3 regions of the Burkholderia humptydooensis genome follow, and region 3 is predicted to be linked to each of the others. Evidence: predicted binding sites of a transcription regulator. Region 3 holds the regulator's gene; each other region holds the start of a gene.
What was found. Region 3 encodes FliA, which starts transcription of late flagellar genes. Its sites were predicted from a motif close to CTAAAGTTTNNNNNNNNNNNGCCGNTA; they were not measured.
Positions count from the first base shown of each region.

Region 1: AQ610_RS05915 (DUF4088 family protein) is a predicted target of FliA. The motif match lies at 4,044-4,070, and genes of this name have one in related genera.
Region 2: nosR (nitric oxide response regulator c-di-GMP phosphodiesterase NosR) is a predicted target of FliA. The motif match lies at 1,660-1,686, and genes of this name have one in related genera.

Region 1 is NZ_CP013380.1:1,281,455-1,286,704, forward strand. It holds gene fumC (class II fumarate hydratase) at 1-34, opposite strand, end outside; partial or broken gene AQ610_RS37230 (fumarate hydratase) at 49-165, shown strand; gene AQ610_RS05900 (MATE family efflux transporter) at 341-1,753, opposite strand; gene AQ610_RS05905 (RNA-binding S4 domain-containing protein) at 1,877-2,098, opposite strand; gene AQ610_RS05910 (hypothetical protein) at 2,420-2,893, shown strand; gene AQ610_RS05915 (DUF4088 family protein) at 3,080-3,865, opposite strand; gene AQ610_RS05920 (branched-chain amino acid transport AzlD family protein) at 4,111-4,452, opposite strand; gene AQ610_RS05925 (AzlC family ABC transporter permease) at 4,449-5,201, opposite strand.
Region 2 is NZ_CP013382.1:791,610-796,859, reverse strand. It holds gene nosR (nitric oxide response regulator c-di-GMP phosphodiesterase NosR) at 54-1,484, opposite strand; gene AQ610_RS22575 (patatin-like phospholipase family protein) at 1,766-2,767, opposite strand; partial or broken gene AQ610_RS22570 (MFS transporter) at 3,263-3,788, opposite strand; gene AQ610_RS22565 (cytochrome P450/oxidoreductase) at 3,877-5,250, opposite strand, start outside.
Region 3 is NZ_CP013380.1:250,501-255,750, reverse strand. It holds gene ahcY (adenosylhomocysteinase) at 1-1,402, opposite strand, end outside; S-adenosyl-L-homocysteine riboswitch at 1,438-1,577, opposite strand; gene AQ610_RS01140 (RNA polymerase sigma factor FliA) at 1,712-2,446, opposite strand; gene AQ610_RS01135 (MinD/ParA family ATP-binding protein) at 2,468-3,280, opposite strand; gene flhF (flagellar biosynthesis GTPase FlhF) at 3,273-4,994, opposite strand; gene flhA (flagellar biosynthesis protein FlhA) at 4,991-5,250, opposite strand, start outside.

The sequences.
Region 1 (5,250 bases), 1.0 Mb from region 3:
ACGTGTCGCGTTCCATCCGTACTGCTTCGCTCATGATTGCTCCTTTGGATGACGGGGAGCGCCGCGCGGTCGCGGCGCAATGCGCATGCGGGGACGGAGCCGTTCTCGCGACGGCGTCCACTGTTGGGCAAGCATAGCGCTGCACGCGATTTCGTGCCGCGGCGCGCAGGTGCGCCGCGACGAATGGCGCGGTGCGATGCATGCGAGCATCGACATGCGCGACGGCGTTCGGATGCGATCGCTTCGTGTCGGGGCGGCGTCGCGCGCGCATGTTCGATGCGGGACGACATTGGCCGCTTCGTCGAGCCCGTCGAGGGCAGCGGATCATGCGCTTGCGCGCTTACGTCGAAGCCCGTCCTCGAGCCCCCGCCCGCGCGCCGAGCGCGGCGCTCTTCCGGTGAAATCGCCACGTCATCAGCACCGCGACGCTCGCGAGGCCGGCCGCGAGCCCCCACCATAATCCGCGCGCGCCGAGGCCCGCGTGGAACGCGAACCAGTAGCCGGTCGGAAAGCCGATGCCCCAGTAGCCGAGCGTCGCGGCGAGCATCGGCACGCGTGTGTCCTTCAGGCCGCGCAGGCAGCCGGAGCCGACCGTCTGCATCCCGTCGACGATCTGGAACACCGCGGCGATGCCGAGCAGCGACGTCGCGAGCGCGACCGTGTGCGCGTTTGCGGGATCGTCGAGCTTCAGGTAAAGGCCGACGATCGCGTGCGGCGCGACGATCAGTACGAGCCCCGACAGCGACATGAACGCGATGCCGAGCCCGAGCGCGACGAAGCCCGCATGCCGCGCGGCAACGGGCGCGCCCGCGCCCGCCCAGTAGCCGACGCGCACGTTCGCGGCCTGACCGATCGCGAGCGGCACCATGAATGCGACCGACGCGACGTTGAGCGCGATCTGGTGCGCGGCGAGCGACGATTCGCCGAGCACGCCGACCGTGAGGCCCGTCGCGAGAAAGAGCGTCGACTCGACGCCGTACGTGATCGCGACCGGCCAGCCGATGCCGAACAGCTCGCCCATCAGCGGCAGCCGCGGCCGCGTGGCGGCGACGAAGTGCTTGAACGTCGGCCGTCCGTGCAGCAGCGCGACGAGCGTGATCGCGGTGAGCCAGATCGTGATCGTGGTTGCCGTAGCGGAGCCGAGGAAGCCGAGCCGCGGCAGCGCGAACGCGCCGTGGATCAGCCCGTAGTTGAGAAACGCGTTGACGCCGACGCCCGCGAGCGACACCCAAAGCAGTCGCTTCGCCGCGCCGATCGCGGGCAAGAACGAGCGCATCAGCCCGACGCCGATCAGGCTGCCGGGCGCCGCGAAGCGCAGCACGGCCGCGTATTCGCCGACGTTGTGCGCGAGCGCCGCCGGTTCGCCGAACGCGCGCAACAGCGGCTCCGCGAACGACAGCAGCGCGAACGCCGGAACCGCGAGCAACAGCGACAGCGCGAAGCCCGTCCAATAGATATGCGGCACGCGATCCTCGGCCTTTGCGCCGCGTGCGTGCGCCACGCTCACGCTGACCGACGTCAGTACGCCCTGCAGCAGCGTCACGACGACGAAGAACAGATTCGCGCCGAGGCCGCCCGCCGCGAGCGCGTCGGGGCCGAGCGAGCCGAGCAGCACCGTGTCGGTGACGCTCATCGCCATTTGCGAGAGTTGCGCGATCGCGAGCGGCGCGGCGAGGCGCGCCGTATCGGCGGCGTGGCGGGACAGTGTGGGAGGCGGCGCAGCGGCCGCTCGCGTGAAACCGGTAGGCGACATGGGACGCGTTCGCACGAGCGGCCCGCCCGCGCTTTGCTTATTTTTGCGAAACGATCAGCTTACGAGTTTCCGCAAGCGCTGTCGATGCGCGTCGTCGATGGCCTTACGATCGGCAGGGGCTCGCTATGACGCGCCGTGCACGGCGATGCGCGTGTCGCCGAGCAGCACGACCTGTCCCGCGCGGATCTTGCAGGTCTTGCGCAGCTCGATCGCGCCGTCGACCTTCACGGCGCCCGACGCGACGATCATCTTCGCCGAGCCGCCGCTATCCGCGAGACCCGTGAGCTTCAGCAGGTTATGCAGTTCGACGAATTCGCCGGTCAGCGTGAAATCGAGATTGGGCATGGCAATGAAAACGGAGACGAGCGCGCGCAGACGAGAGCCCGCCGCGCAGCGGGCATCGCATCATAAGCGATGCGCGCCGCGCGCGGTGTAAGGCGCGCGTCAAATGTTGTCCGGGTTTCGCGCGATTCGGGCCGCCGCTTGTAAGCGAGTGTGTCGAACTCGTCAGCAAATGAAACGGTGGGTAACAGTTGGCGAGAACGGCGAACTGCGAACGAGAGCGGCCGGTCTGTACACGGACTCGCTGCATGTCGCGGCGGGCCCATAGCGGCGGGCCGGTTCGAAGGCGCGCCGCATCCAACGACTTTGTTGAGGAGAATTGCGATGTCCAAGATTCGTGCAATGCTGATCGGTGCCGCGGTGGCGGCGATGGCGACGAGCGCTTTCGCGCAGACGGCAGGCGTGGCGACGCAAGGTTCGGTCGGCGGCTCGGCCGACGTGCTCGGCCAGAAGGCGGGCGCGAGCGCGCAACTGAACGCGGGCGGCGATGCGTCGGCTGCATCGCCGGAAGCGGCGGAGAACGCCGTCAAGCATTCGGCGAAGAAGCACGTGAAGCACGCGAAGGCCAAGGCGAAGGCGAAGGCCGACGAAGCGGCCGAACTCGGTGCGGATGCGAAGACGAAGGCGAGCGGCGCGGTCGAAGGCGCGACGAACGCGGCGGGCAACGTGGTCGGCGGCGCGACGAACGCGGTCGGCGGTGTCGCGGGCGCGGCGGGCGGTCTCGCGAAGGGCGTCGTGGGCGGCGCGAACGGCTCGGTGTCCGTCAACGGCGGCGTGAAGGCCGGCGCGGGCGAGTAAGCGCCGCCAGGCGAGGCGCGCGGGCGGTTCGCCCCGGAAGGCCCGCCCGACGCGGCGCGCTCAGGCTGAAGGGCAACGGCCCGGATCGCATCATGCGGTCCGGGCCGTTGCGTTGTCGGGGAGGCGCTTTCGCGCGGTCGAATCGCCTACCCGCGCGCGCCGATGAACGAGCGGAGGCGCCGCACGCTACGAGCGCCGCCGGCCTTGCGGCTGCGACGCGTTCTGCGCGCCGCGCGCGGGCGTCTGGACCATGAACACGCTGCGCAACCACGCGGCGGCGCGCGCGAAGATGTCATACGGCTCCTCGACGAAGATCTCGGGCTTCAAAAGGCGCAGGTATTCCATGATCTGTTGCGCTTCCTGCTTCTGGAACGAGCCGTGCGAGATGCCGAGCCTGAGCAGTCCGCGCAGCTCGCCAAGCTTTTCGCGCGCGACGCTGCCGACGCTCATCTCGCACGCGAGCTTCGCCTCGTACACGCGTTGCCGCAGCGATTCGGCGAGCCGCCACGCGGGCGTCTGCATCCGTTCCTCGAGCGTTTGAATGTCGGTGACGGCCGACTTGATCTGCGCGGCGAGCGGATCGACGAGCGCCGCGTCGCCCTGCGCGCCGGACACGATGGCGGCGGCCCAGTCGCGGCACGCTTTCGCGAGTTCGTCGGGCGTCCATTCGGAGCGCGACGCGAAGCCGAAACCGAATTCTCCCGCCTGCCGGATCAGGATCGAGACGACGTCCGGAAACTCCTTGTCGAGCGTGCGCTTCGCCCACGCATACTGGCCGCCCTGCAGAAGCCGCTGAACCGCGTGCTCGGTGAGCGGCACCATGCTGTCGAGCAGCTTCGCGCGCAGGAAATCCTCGAACGACGGCGTGACGAATTGCGGATCGAGCTTGAGCGACACGCGCACGAACGCATCGTAGTCTTTGCGCAAGGAAACGACGGTGTCGTCTTTCAGCGTGAGAGTGATCTGGCCCATGTCTGTCTCGATGCTCGATGCCGGTCGGCTCGACCGGCGCTTTCGCCCGCACGCGAGCCGACGCGGGCGGGCCGCGTGCGCGCTGCGCGGCCCGGCGGCTGGCCGCCGGTCCGCACGCCGGATGGACCGGGTCTCGTCTGGATCGGGTCCCGCCGCCGGGCGCGGGGCTGCATCCTCTTAACGGCAGCGCGCGCGAGAACTTGAGGGCCGTGCGCGCCGATGTCGCGCGCCGCGGCGAAGACGGCTCAGCCGGGCAGCCAGCCGTGCGGCAGCACGAGCGCCTGCCAGAAGAAGAACGCCGCGAGCCCGGCGGCGATCGTGACGAGCGGCCGGCGCGTCGCGGCGGACACGAGCACTGCGGCGGCGGCGCCGACGAGTCGCGGATTGCGCCACGTCAGCTCCGCGTCGCCGCCGTGCGGCGCGACGGTCATCGGCACGATGATCGCGGTCAGCACCGTCACCGGCACGAAGCGCAGCGCGGCGAGCGCGAGCGGCGGAAACACGAGGCGATCGCCGAGCAGGAAGAGCGTCGTGCGGATCGCGGACGTGAGCGCCGCCATCCCGAGAATCAGCAGCGCGTAGCTCATGACGCGGCATCCGTCCGCCGGCGCGTGCGTTGCGCGGCGAGCCACGTCAGCGCGACGCCGATCGCGACGCCTGCGGCGACGGCGGCGAGCAGGCCGAGCTTGTACGGCCATGCGCGGCAGAAGAGCGCGACGGCGCCCGCCGTCGCCGCGGCGGCGAGATAGCGCAGCGCGGCGAGTTGCGGCACGACGATCGCGATGAACGTCGCCGCCATCGCGAAGTCGAGGCCGAGCGATTGCAGGCGCGGGAACGCGGCGCCGAACAGCAGGCCCGCGATCGTCCAGATCTGCCAGTTCACGTACATCGCGATGCCCGAGCCGAAGAAGTGATATGGTCCCGTCGCGCCGGGTTCGGCGTGACGATAGTGCGCATACGCGACGGCGAACACTTCGTCCGTCATCAGCGCGCCGAGCGTCGCCCGCCACCGCAGCGGCAGATGCGCGACATATGGCGCGAGCGTCGCGCTGTACAGCAGGTGGCGCAGGTTGACGACGAACGTCGTCGCGAGCACGACCGCGTAGCTCGCGCCGCCCGCGATCAGGCCGAGCGCGATGAACTGCGCGGAGCCGGCGAACAGCGCGAGCGACATCAGCTCGCCGTGCCACGGCGCGAGCGGCCCGGTCGTGACGAGCGTGCCGAAGATCACGCCGAAAGGCGCCGCGCCGACCATCATCGGGACGGTGTCGCGCACGCCGGCGGCGAACTCGGCGAGCCGGCCGGGTGGGGGATGCGTGGAGCAGGACTGGGACACGACGGCTACCTCCTGTCCGGCGGAGGATAGCGGGGCGGGGCGCGCGCTC
Region 2 (5,250 bases), on a different replicon from region 3:
CGATGTCTTCGTGGCCGGGCGCGGCGCCGATCGCCGCCGCGAGCCGCGATGCGTCAATCGAGCAGGCCGCGCGGCGGCGGCTCGCCGCTTCCCGCATCGACGAAAATCACGAACGGAGCCACTTCGTTCGCTTCGAAACGGCGCACCTGCGCGGCCTGATGCGACGACACGACGCTGCCCTTCGTCATCAGCAGGATGCCACGGCTGTTGTGCAGGTCGTCGGCAAGCCGCATGCCTTCCGCGAGTTGCGAAGCGTTGATTCGCGATACGCTCGCGCGCCGGTCGAGCGCCGGCGATTCCTTCGAGAGCGCGACGAACCGGTCGACGACGCGCGCGTCGTAGCGCAGACCGGCTTGCGAGACGAGCACCGCCATTGCCTGCTGCACGGTGTACAGCCGCTTGAACATGCTGCCGCTGCACAGCGCGTCGAAGTCGCGCGCGACGGCCAGAATGCGCGAGCCGAGCGGAATCGCGTTGGCGGCGAGTCCGTCGGGCGTGCCGCGCCCGTCGAATCGCTCGTATTGATGATGGATCAGGTGCGCGACGCGGCCGAGCTGCTGAACCGGCGTGAGCACCATCTGCGCGCGCAACGGGTGCTGGAAATAGAGCCGGCTCTCGTCCGGCGCCATCCGGTCGAGCGGCTTGTGCAGCAGCTCGTCCGGCAACGACAGCTTGCCGATGCCGTGCAGCAGCCCCGCGAAGAACAGCTCCTGCGCTTGCCAGCCGCTCATGCCGAGCGCGAGCGCCAGATTGCGCGCCGCCTCGCCGACGCGCTGCGATTCGCCGCCGGGCGCGCCGCAGCGCAGCTCGATCATGTTCGCGCACGCCTGAACCATCGCGGTGAAATTGTGCGTCAGGTCGCGCTGCGCGTCTTCGAGAAACAGCATCGTCTGGCGGATCTCCTCGACGCGCGCCTGCACCTGCGCTTCGAGCCCCGCATTGAACGCGCGCAACGCGTCGTTCTGCTTGCGCGTGAGCGCGTCGAGCCGCGCGGTCTCGCGGCGCAGGCGCTGCTGCTCGAGCGCCTGCTCGACGGTCAGCAACAGGTCGTGATCGTCCCACGGCTTCGTCAGGTACCGGTAGATGCCCGCTTCGTTGATCGCGCGCACCGCCGAATCGATTTCGGAATAACCGGTCAGCAGAATGCGCATCGTGTCCGGATGCCGTTCGCCCACGCGCGCGAGAAGTTCCGCGCCGCTCATCCGCGGCATCCGCATATCGGACACGACCACGTCGACTTCGCCCGCGGCCAGCAGGGCGAGCGCCGCTTCGCCGCTGTCGGCGCACAGCATCCGGTAACGCTTCGGGCGGAACACGCGCTTGAGCGACGACAGCACGCTCGGCTCGTCGTCGACGAGCAGCACGACCGGCTCATCGGCGGGCGCGTCGCCCGCCGCACACGCCGGCCGTGCGTCGTCCTCCCCGGCGGACCCGTTGCTGGGTATCGATATCGAAGGACTGCTCGCTTTCGCTCGTTCGCTCATGATGCCCTCATTCCCGATTTCTCTTTTTTCTTGGATATCGGCAGCGCGAACGATCAGGCGCACTAGGGAAAACGTGGGAGATACCGGAAGACGCGAGAAGCGCCGCGTGCGAATCACTCAATCTCAGTCATCCCGACGATTGGGCATAATCGGCTTCAGTCTCATTCAATTCGTTAAACGGCTATTTAACGCACTATTTTCGCATTCGCTTTTCATTCCGCTTCATTCAAGACTGGAACCGTCTTCGTCGTCCATCTTTCGCGAGCGATTCGCGCGCGGCGTCAGCGCCAGTTCGCGTCGACCCACTGGCAGACGCCCTCCCACGCCGGCGTCTTCATGTACGCGGCCGTTTCGCTCTCCAGCAGCGGCGCCTTGCGCCAGTCGTCGAGCCCGACCGTTTCGCCGAGCACGAAATTCGCGCGCCGGTAGCATCCGCCGAGCAATTGCGTCGCCTGCTGCGTCGCGAGCATCGCGGTCGTATCGAGTGTGAGACCGAGCAGCGCCGATGCCGGCACATCGTGGCTCTCGAGGGGCCAAAACCACGTCGTCACGCCCCATCTGAGCGGATCGCCGATCGCGCTCGGGCGGATGCCTTCCTGACTGATGCCGGTGCCGAGCGACAGCACCCGCAAATTGCCGAGCTCGCCGCCGAGACGGCTCGCAAGCGCCTCGGAAACGGCCGTCATCGAAGGATTGTTCGCGAACAGGCCGCCGTCCGCGAAATAGCCGAGCGACGGCACTTCGTACGGCGGAAAATACGAAGGCGCGGCCGACGTCGCGAGCGCCGCGTCGACAAGCGCGACATGGCGATACGCATTGCCGCTCGCGTTCGAGAACGTGCATGCGGACCAACTGCGCAGCGCCGGGTCCCATAGCCGTGACGAATTGATGACGGTCAGCCGGCGCAACTCGGTCAGATCGCCGCCGCGCAGCAGTTCCTGCGCGATGCGCTTGAGCCCGGTGTTCACGTACTGGCACGCGAAAAGCCCCGGCCCGGCGGACGCGGCGAAGCTCGCCGCGCCCGTCGCGATCGTCTCTCTCTGCTCAAGCCACGCGCCGCTCTCCTGGAATATCTCGGCTCCCCGGTTCCGGTAGACGTCGACGACTTCGGAAATCGACACGCCGCGCGCAAGCGCGAGCGCGAGCAGGCCGCCCGTCGACGTGCCGGCGAAGCCGTCCGCCTTCGCCAGGATGCCGCTGCGTCGATCGAGATCCTGAATGAGCAACGCGGTGATCAATCCCCTGATGCCGCCACCGTCGCAACTGAGAATCTTGAATGCCATCGCGGTTCTCCTCGGCTCGTGAAATTCGTGAAATGCAGGTGCGGATGCTTCCGAACGAACGCGGCGACGCCGTGCAGGCGCACATCGGATGCAGCACGCATTCGATCGCGCTTGCGCGTTGACATCGCCGTGTCAATCCGGCTCGGCATTTCATTCGGATCAACCTGTTGCGATCGCTTCGCCGCAATAGCGGCTTCGCGGACCGCCGGCTGCAATCGCGTTGTCGATGCCGGACACCCGCTCCCGTCTCGCTCGCGTCGACGCGAATCGCGAATCGCGAATCGCGTATCGCGTATCGCGTATCGCGTATCGCGCGGCGACGCATATTCTTAAATTAGGATGCGCGAGACGCTTTGGCCAGGCCGCGACGCAACGATTCGATGCCGGCGCGCTCGACGTTCGGCGCATCGCGCACGGTGGGCGCCGCCGGCGATCTACGGGGCCGGCCTCGCCCCGGAGCCGCCGGCGCCGCGCGAGCCGCTCGCCCCTCCGTCCCCGCGGCGCCGACGAAGAACACGGCTCGCCAGCCGACGTGCGGAATCAGCGCCGCGGTGATGAGCCCGCCCGCCACGCCGCCCACGGTGAAGCCGCACGATACGATCATCATCAGCGATACGCGGATGCGCCGCGGACTGTATTCGCCGGCGAGCGCCATCGCGTTCGGCATGATGCAGCCGAGCCCGAGCCCCGCTGCGAAGCGCCAGTCGATCAGTTGCGAAATCGCTTGCGCAAAGCCCGTCGCGATCATGCAGACGGAGAAGCACAGCGTCGCGCCGATCAGCACCGGACGCCGGCCGATCCGATCGGCAAGCGCGCTGAACACGAGCGAGCCGATCAGCATGCCGAACAATCCGGCGCCAAACACGGGCGACAGCGCCTCCTTCGCAATCCCCCATTCGCGGATCACGACGGGCGCGACGTAGCCCATCGCCTGCACGTCGAAACCGTCCATCACGAGGCACGCCGCGCACAGCGCGACGATCGCCCATTGATATGCGCCGAAGCGGCGGTTGTCGAGCATCTCGCGCGCGTCTACTCGCGTCGTCATTCGTCGTTTCCTTGTCATGTCGCCGTCGTCGTCCGCGCTGCACCGGGCAAAGGGTTTCGCGCTACAGCTCGAGCACGATCCTCCCGCGCTTCGCGCGCGAGCAGCATGCCATCATGCGCGTGTTCGCCGCGCGCTCGCCCGCGCTCAGCACGCTGTCGCGATGATCGACCTCGCCCGCGAGCACACGCACCTCGCACGAGCCGCACAGCCCTTCCTCGCAATCGCTCTGCACGTCGACGTTCGCGGCGCGCAGCGTCGCCAGCAGCGAGCGGTTCGCGGGCACCGTCAGCGTGAGCCCCGAATCCTTCAGCTCGACTTCGAACGGTTGCTCGGCGGCCGGATCGACGCGCGGCGCGGCGGCCGCGAAATGCTCGACGCGCAGCGCGTCCGCCGGCCAATGCGCGGCGCGGGCGGCGAGCGCGTCGAGCATGCGCGCGGGCCCGCACGCATAGACCTGCGTGCCGGGCGCGACGTCGAGCGCGGAGAAATCGTGCCGCGTGCCTTCGTCCGACACGTGCAGGCGAAGCCGCCCGCCATGCAGCGCGGCGAGCGCGTCGACGAACGCCATCGTCCGGCGGCTTCGTCCGCAGTAATGCAGTGTGTAGTCGATGCCGAGCGCACGCGCTTCGCGCGCGATCGCGCCGATCGGCGTGATGCCGATGCCGCCCGCGATCAGGATCGTGCGGCCCGCGTGCGCGTCGAGCCGGAAATGGTTGCGCGGCCCGCGAATCGTCACGCGCATGCCGGGCCGCAGCCGCTCGTGCATCCAGGCGGAGCCGCCGCGGCTCGCCGGCTCGCGCAGCACCGCGATCTCGTATGCGCCGCGCTCGGCCGGATCGCCGCACAGCGAATACTGTCGGGAAAGGCCGGTATCCCCGCATTCGACGTCGATATGCGCGCCCGCGCTCCAGCGCGGCAGCGCCGCGCCGTCGGGCGCGACGAGGCGCACGCGCAGCACGCGCTCGGCCGCGGGCGTCACGCTGTCGACGCACAATGCGCGCCCCGCGCTGCGCGCGTTCGATTCGCCGATCCGCACGGCGAGCGCCGAGCGCCGCGCATCCGCGCGACGCCGCTCCGGATTCGCGGCCGGGTCCCACTCGACCCACAGATGCTCCGGACCGCGAAACGATGTGTTCGGCATGTACGTGAAGCGCTGCTCGGCAAGCCGCATGTGCGGCAGGCGGCGCGTCAGCTCGTCGATGAAGATCTGCATCTCCATCCGCGCGAGATGCTTGCCCATGCACTGATGCGAGCCATAGCCGAACGTCAGGTGATCGGCGCAATCGTCGCGGTGGATGTCGAACAGGTCCGGATCGGCGAAGCGGCGCTCGTCGCGATTCGCCGACGACGTGACGATCAGCAGCTTCGCGCCGGCGGGAATCGCCACGCCGCCGACCATCGTGTCGCACGTCGCGATCCGCCGCCATGCGGCGAT
Region 3 (5,250 bases):
GCTTGAACGGGCCCGCCTTCGACACGCCGATGTACGCCGCCTGATCGTCCGACAGCTCGGAGAGCTGCGCGCCGATGCGCGCGAGGTGCAGGCGCGCGACCTTTTCGTCGAGGTGCTTCGGCAGCACGTACACCTTGTTGCCGTACTCGCCGCCGCGCGTGAACAGCTCGATCTGCGCGAGGGTCTGGTTCGTGAACGAGTTCGACATCACGAACGACGGGTGGCCCGTCGCGCAGCCGAGGTTCACGAGGCGGCCTTCAGCCAGCAGGATCACGCGCTTGCCGTCCGGGAAGATGATGTGGTCGACCTGCGGCTTGATGTTCTCCCACTGGTACTGGCGGGTCGACGCGACGTCGATTTCCGAATCGAAGTGGCCGATGTTGCAGACGATCGCGTTGTGGCGCATCGCCTTCATGTGATCATGATTGATCACGTGGTAGTTGCCGGTGGCCGTCACGAAGAGGTCGGCCTTGTCGGCCGCGTATTCCATCGTCACGACGCGGTAGCCTTCCATCGCCGCCTGCAGCGCGCAGATCGGATCGATTTCCGTCACCCACACCGTAGCGCCAAGGCCGCGCAGCGACTGCGCGCAGCCCTTGCCCACGTCGCCGTAGCCCGCGACCACCGCGATCTTGCCCGCGATCATCACGTCGGTCGCGCGCTTGATGCCGTCGACGAGCGACTCGCGGCAGCCGTACAGGTTGTCGAACTTCGACTTCGTCACCGAATCGTTCACGTTGAACGCCGGGAACGGCAGGCGGCCGTCCTTTTCCATCTGGTACAGGCGGTGCACGCCCGTCGTCGTCTCCTCGGTCACGCCCTTGATGTGCGCGAGGCGCTTCGAGTACCAGTTGCCGTCGGCCTCGAGGTGGCGCTCGATCGACTTGAAGAGCGCGACTTCTTCCTCGTTGGTCGGCGTCGCGATCACCGAGCGGTCCTTCTCGGCCTTCGAGCCGAGGATGAGGAGCAGCGTCGCATCGCCGCCGTCGTCGAGGATCATGTTCGCGAACTCGCCGTTCGGCCATTCGAAGATGCGGTGCGAGAACTCCCAGTATTCGTCGAGCGATTCGCCCTTGAACGCGAAGACGGGCGTGCCGGCTTCGACGATCGCGGCGGCCGCGTGATCCTGCGTCGAGAAGATGTTGCACGACGCCCAGCGGACGTCCGCGCCGAGCGCCTTCAGCGTCTCGATCAGCACGCCCGTCTGGATCGTCATGTGCAGCGAGCCGGCGATGCGTGCGCCTTTCAGCGGCTGCTGCGCCTTGTATTCGTCGCGGATCTGCACGAGGCCGGGCATCTCGGTCTCGGCGATGTTCAGTTCCTTGCGGCCCCAGCCGGCCAACGCGATATCGGCGACGACGTAATCTTGTGCGGATTGGGAATCGATGACAGCGGCGTTCATCACGCCCTCCTTTCTAAAAAAAGTTCTAGAAAATTGTGACGTGAGCGCCGTTCAAGTAAGCGGCCGACATCGGCGGGAACGATCGCCGCTAAGCGACGATGCTGCGCCGACACACCGCTCGGTTGACCATTTCCGAGCCTGGCGGGCGGGGCCCGTCGCAACGCTCCTCGGAAACGAGGTGGGATTGTAGCAAATCGAGACGAAATTTTCCTGTCGGGCGGGGCCGGCCGCTCCCGTGCGGCATTTTGCCCGCTTCGCCGGCGCGCGCGGTTCAGCCGCGCCTCGCGCGCGAGGCCGCCGCGCGGCCGCTCAGCTCTCCGTGCCGACCCACGCCTGCTCGCGCAGCTTCGCGCGCAGCCGCGCGACCGCCTGGCTGTGCAGTTGGCACACGCGCGACTCGCTCACCTCGAGCACCGCGCCGATCTCGCGCAGGTTCAGCCCGCGCTCGTAGTACAGCGACATCAAGAGCTTCTCGCGCTCCGGCAGGTGCTCGATCGCATCGACGAGCGCGTCGCGCAGATGCTCGTCGAGCAGCGCCGACAGCGGATCGCTGTGATCGGCGCGGTAGCGGTCGAGAAACGGCTCGTCGTCGGCCGAGCGGTCGAAGTCCTCGTAGTAGACGAGCTGGCTGCCGTGCAGGTCCTGCAGCATCGACTGGTACTCGTCGAGCGGCATCTGCAGGTGCGCGGCGATCTCCGTCTCGTTCGCCGAGCGGCCGAGCCGCTGCTCGACCTGATGCACCGCGTGCTCGACCTCGCGCGAGGTCTTGCGCAGGCTGCGCGGCAGCCAGTCGTTGCTGCGCAGCTCGTCGAGCATCGCGCCGCGGATGCGCTGCGTCGCATAGGTCTCGAACTGCGCGCCCTGGTCTTCCTTGTAGCGGCTCGCCGCGTCGAGCAGGCCGATCATGCCGGCCTGGATCAGGTCGTCGAGGTCCACGCTCGCCGGCATCTTCGCGACGAGCTGCAGGCCGAGGCGACGCACGAGCGGCGCATATTGCGTCAGCACTTCGTCCTGGGAAATCTTGCCTTGAGCGTTATACATCATGCCCTCTCTTCGTCGTGGCGTTCAGGCGGCATGAGCCGCGCCTCGTTCAAACGCCGAACTTCCCGTCCGGACCCGGCCGATGCCCGGACTCGGGCGCATCGGCCAATACAGCAGATCGGCGGCGATCTGCCGGTAATCGCGCGCCGCCGCCGCCGACGGGAACGCGTCCACCACCGTGTGCGCGAGCCCTCGCGCGCGCTCGATCAGCGCATCGGCGGCGACGCAACCGGCGTTCGACAGCGACACGCACAGATACCGGCTCGCGACGCCCGCGAGGTTCTCGTAGGCGGCTCTCGCGTCGGCCGCGCTCTGCACGTGATTGATCAGCACGCGAAACTGCGCGAGCGCGTGCGCGTAGTGCAGCCGCTTCATGCACGCGTACGCCTCGGTGATCGCCGACGCCGACACGCGCGTGACGATGAGCACGTCGTGCGCGTCGCGCGCGAGCGCGGAGAACGCGCCGCTCGCGTCGAGCTGCGCGTCGACCAGCACGATGTCCGCCGCGCCGTCGCCGAGCGTCTCGAGCTGCGCATCGCTGTAGCCGACGCGCGCGAGCCGCGACGCCTCGCACACCGCGAAGCCGAGCTCGTGCCGCACCGGCTCGCCGTCGCGCAGCCACGAGCCGCACAGCGTCGCCGTGATCGAGCGGACGTTCGCGCGCTCGTCGACGACGAGCACGTCCTTGCCGAGCGCGGCGAGCGCCGCGGCGAGATTGGCGACCGTCGACGTGCAGCCGACGCCCGACGGTCCGCCCGTCACCGCGACGACGCGCGACGCGCGTCCGGCGAGCAGGCGCCGCAATCCTTCTGCCTGGTCGGCGATGCGCTTATCCAAAGCGGACCTCGTGCAGTTCGTTGCCGGTGCGCGGGCTCAACGCGGACAGCATCGCTGGCAGGTCGTCGTCGTGCGGCACGAACGGCGAATCCTCGCGCGGCGCGCAGAACGCGCTCTTGAGCAGGAATTTCTTCGTCGCGACGTACAGGTTCTCGGGCACCTTCTGGCCGGTCGACACGTAGTGGACCGGCAGCTTGTAGCGGATCACCGTGTCGAGCACGCCGCCCAGGTTGCTCGCCTCGTCGAGCTTCGTCAGGATGCAGCCCGCGAGATCGGGCAGGGCCGCTTCAGACTGGCCGGCCGCGCTGCGATACGCCTGCACGACTTCGTTGAGCGTGTCGCCGTGGCTCGTCGCGTTCAGCAGCAGCAGGCGCTGCACCGGCGTGTCCGCGCCGTGCAGCATCGCGATCTGGTCGGACACCGTGCGGTCGCGCTGGCTCATGCCGATCGTGTCGATCAGCACCATGTGCTTGTTGCGCAGCTCGGCGAGCGCGAGCTGCAGATCGCCGCCGTCCTTCACCGCGTGCACCGGCACGCCGAGGATCTTGCCGAAGATGCGCAGTTGCTCGTGGCCGCCGATCCGGTAGCTGTCCGTCGTGAGCAGCGCGACCTTGCTCGCGCCGAAGCGCATCACGCAGCGCGCCGCGAGCTTCGCGGTCGTCGTCGTCTTGCCGACGCCCGTCGGGCCCATCAGCGCGAACACGCCGCCGCGCTCCATCAGCGCATCCTCGCTGTCGAGCACGGGCAGGTTCGCCGCGAGCACCGACTGCGCCCAGTCGGCCGCCGCGTCGAGCGTGTCGTAGCCCGCGCCTTCCGGCAGGTTGTCGACGATCATCCGCACGAGCTGCGCGGAGAAGCCCGCCGCGAACAGGTATTTCGTCAGCGCGCCGTGCACCGGGTTGCGGCGCTGGCGCTCGTTCCACATCAGGCCCGCGAACTGCTCTTCCATCAGCTCGCGCAGCGAGCCGAGCTCCTGCATCACCGTATCGTTGACGATGCGCTCGATGCGCGCCTTCACCGCGTCCGCGACGGCGGTTGCCGCATCATCGGGCAGGCGCAGCGCCGGCTTCGCCGCCGAAGGTTCGTCGGGCGGCAGCCGGCGCGCGGCATGGCGCACAATGTCGAGCGCCCATTCGGGCGCTTCGTCGGCTACCGCGCGCTCGCGCGGCGCGTGCGTTGCGTGCGTTGCGCGCGCCGCAGCGCGCGGCCGCGCAACGAGCTCGTCGTGCTGCTTCGTCAGCCGCTTCGCGTGCTCGACGAGCCACGGCGCGGGCTCGGACGGCGCGGCGGGCTGGGCGGGCATGGAGACGGCGGGCTGCGCGTCGCCGTCGGCCGATGCGTCGACGCTCGCGCCGAACACCGACGAGAACACGTCGGGCATGCCGCCCGCCGCGTACGGATTCGCGGCCGCGCGCAACGTCGGCGCCGAGGCCGACGCGCCGGACGCGGCGGCGCTCGGCACGACGACCGATGCGGCGGGCGACGCGAACGACGGCCCCGAAGGCGCATGCGGCTGGGCCGCGCCGTGCGCGGCAGCCTCGGCCGCGCGGCGCGTCGAGATGTCGGCGAGCTCGGCGGCGGGCAGCGCGACGATCTCGACGCGCCCGTCTTCGAGCGTCCGGTTGGACAGTACCGCCGCGTCGGCACCCATCGCTTCGCGCACGAGGCGCAGCGCGTCGCGGCTCGTCGGACCAATGAATTTGCGAATGTTCAAGCGGTACCCCCAATGACGTTAACGACCTTGATCGTGCGCGTGTCCGGCACTTCGGCGTAGGACAGCACTTTCAATTGCGGCAGGCTGCGGCGCAGGAAGCGCGCGAGCATCGCGCGCAGCGCGTGCTGGACGAGCAGCACGGGCGGCAGCCCCATGTTCTGTTGGCGCAACATCGCGTCTTGCGTGCCGACGAGCAGCGTGTGCGCGAGCCCCGGCTCGAGGCCCGGATTCGCACCCGTGGCGAGCGCCTGCGACA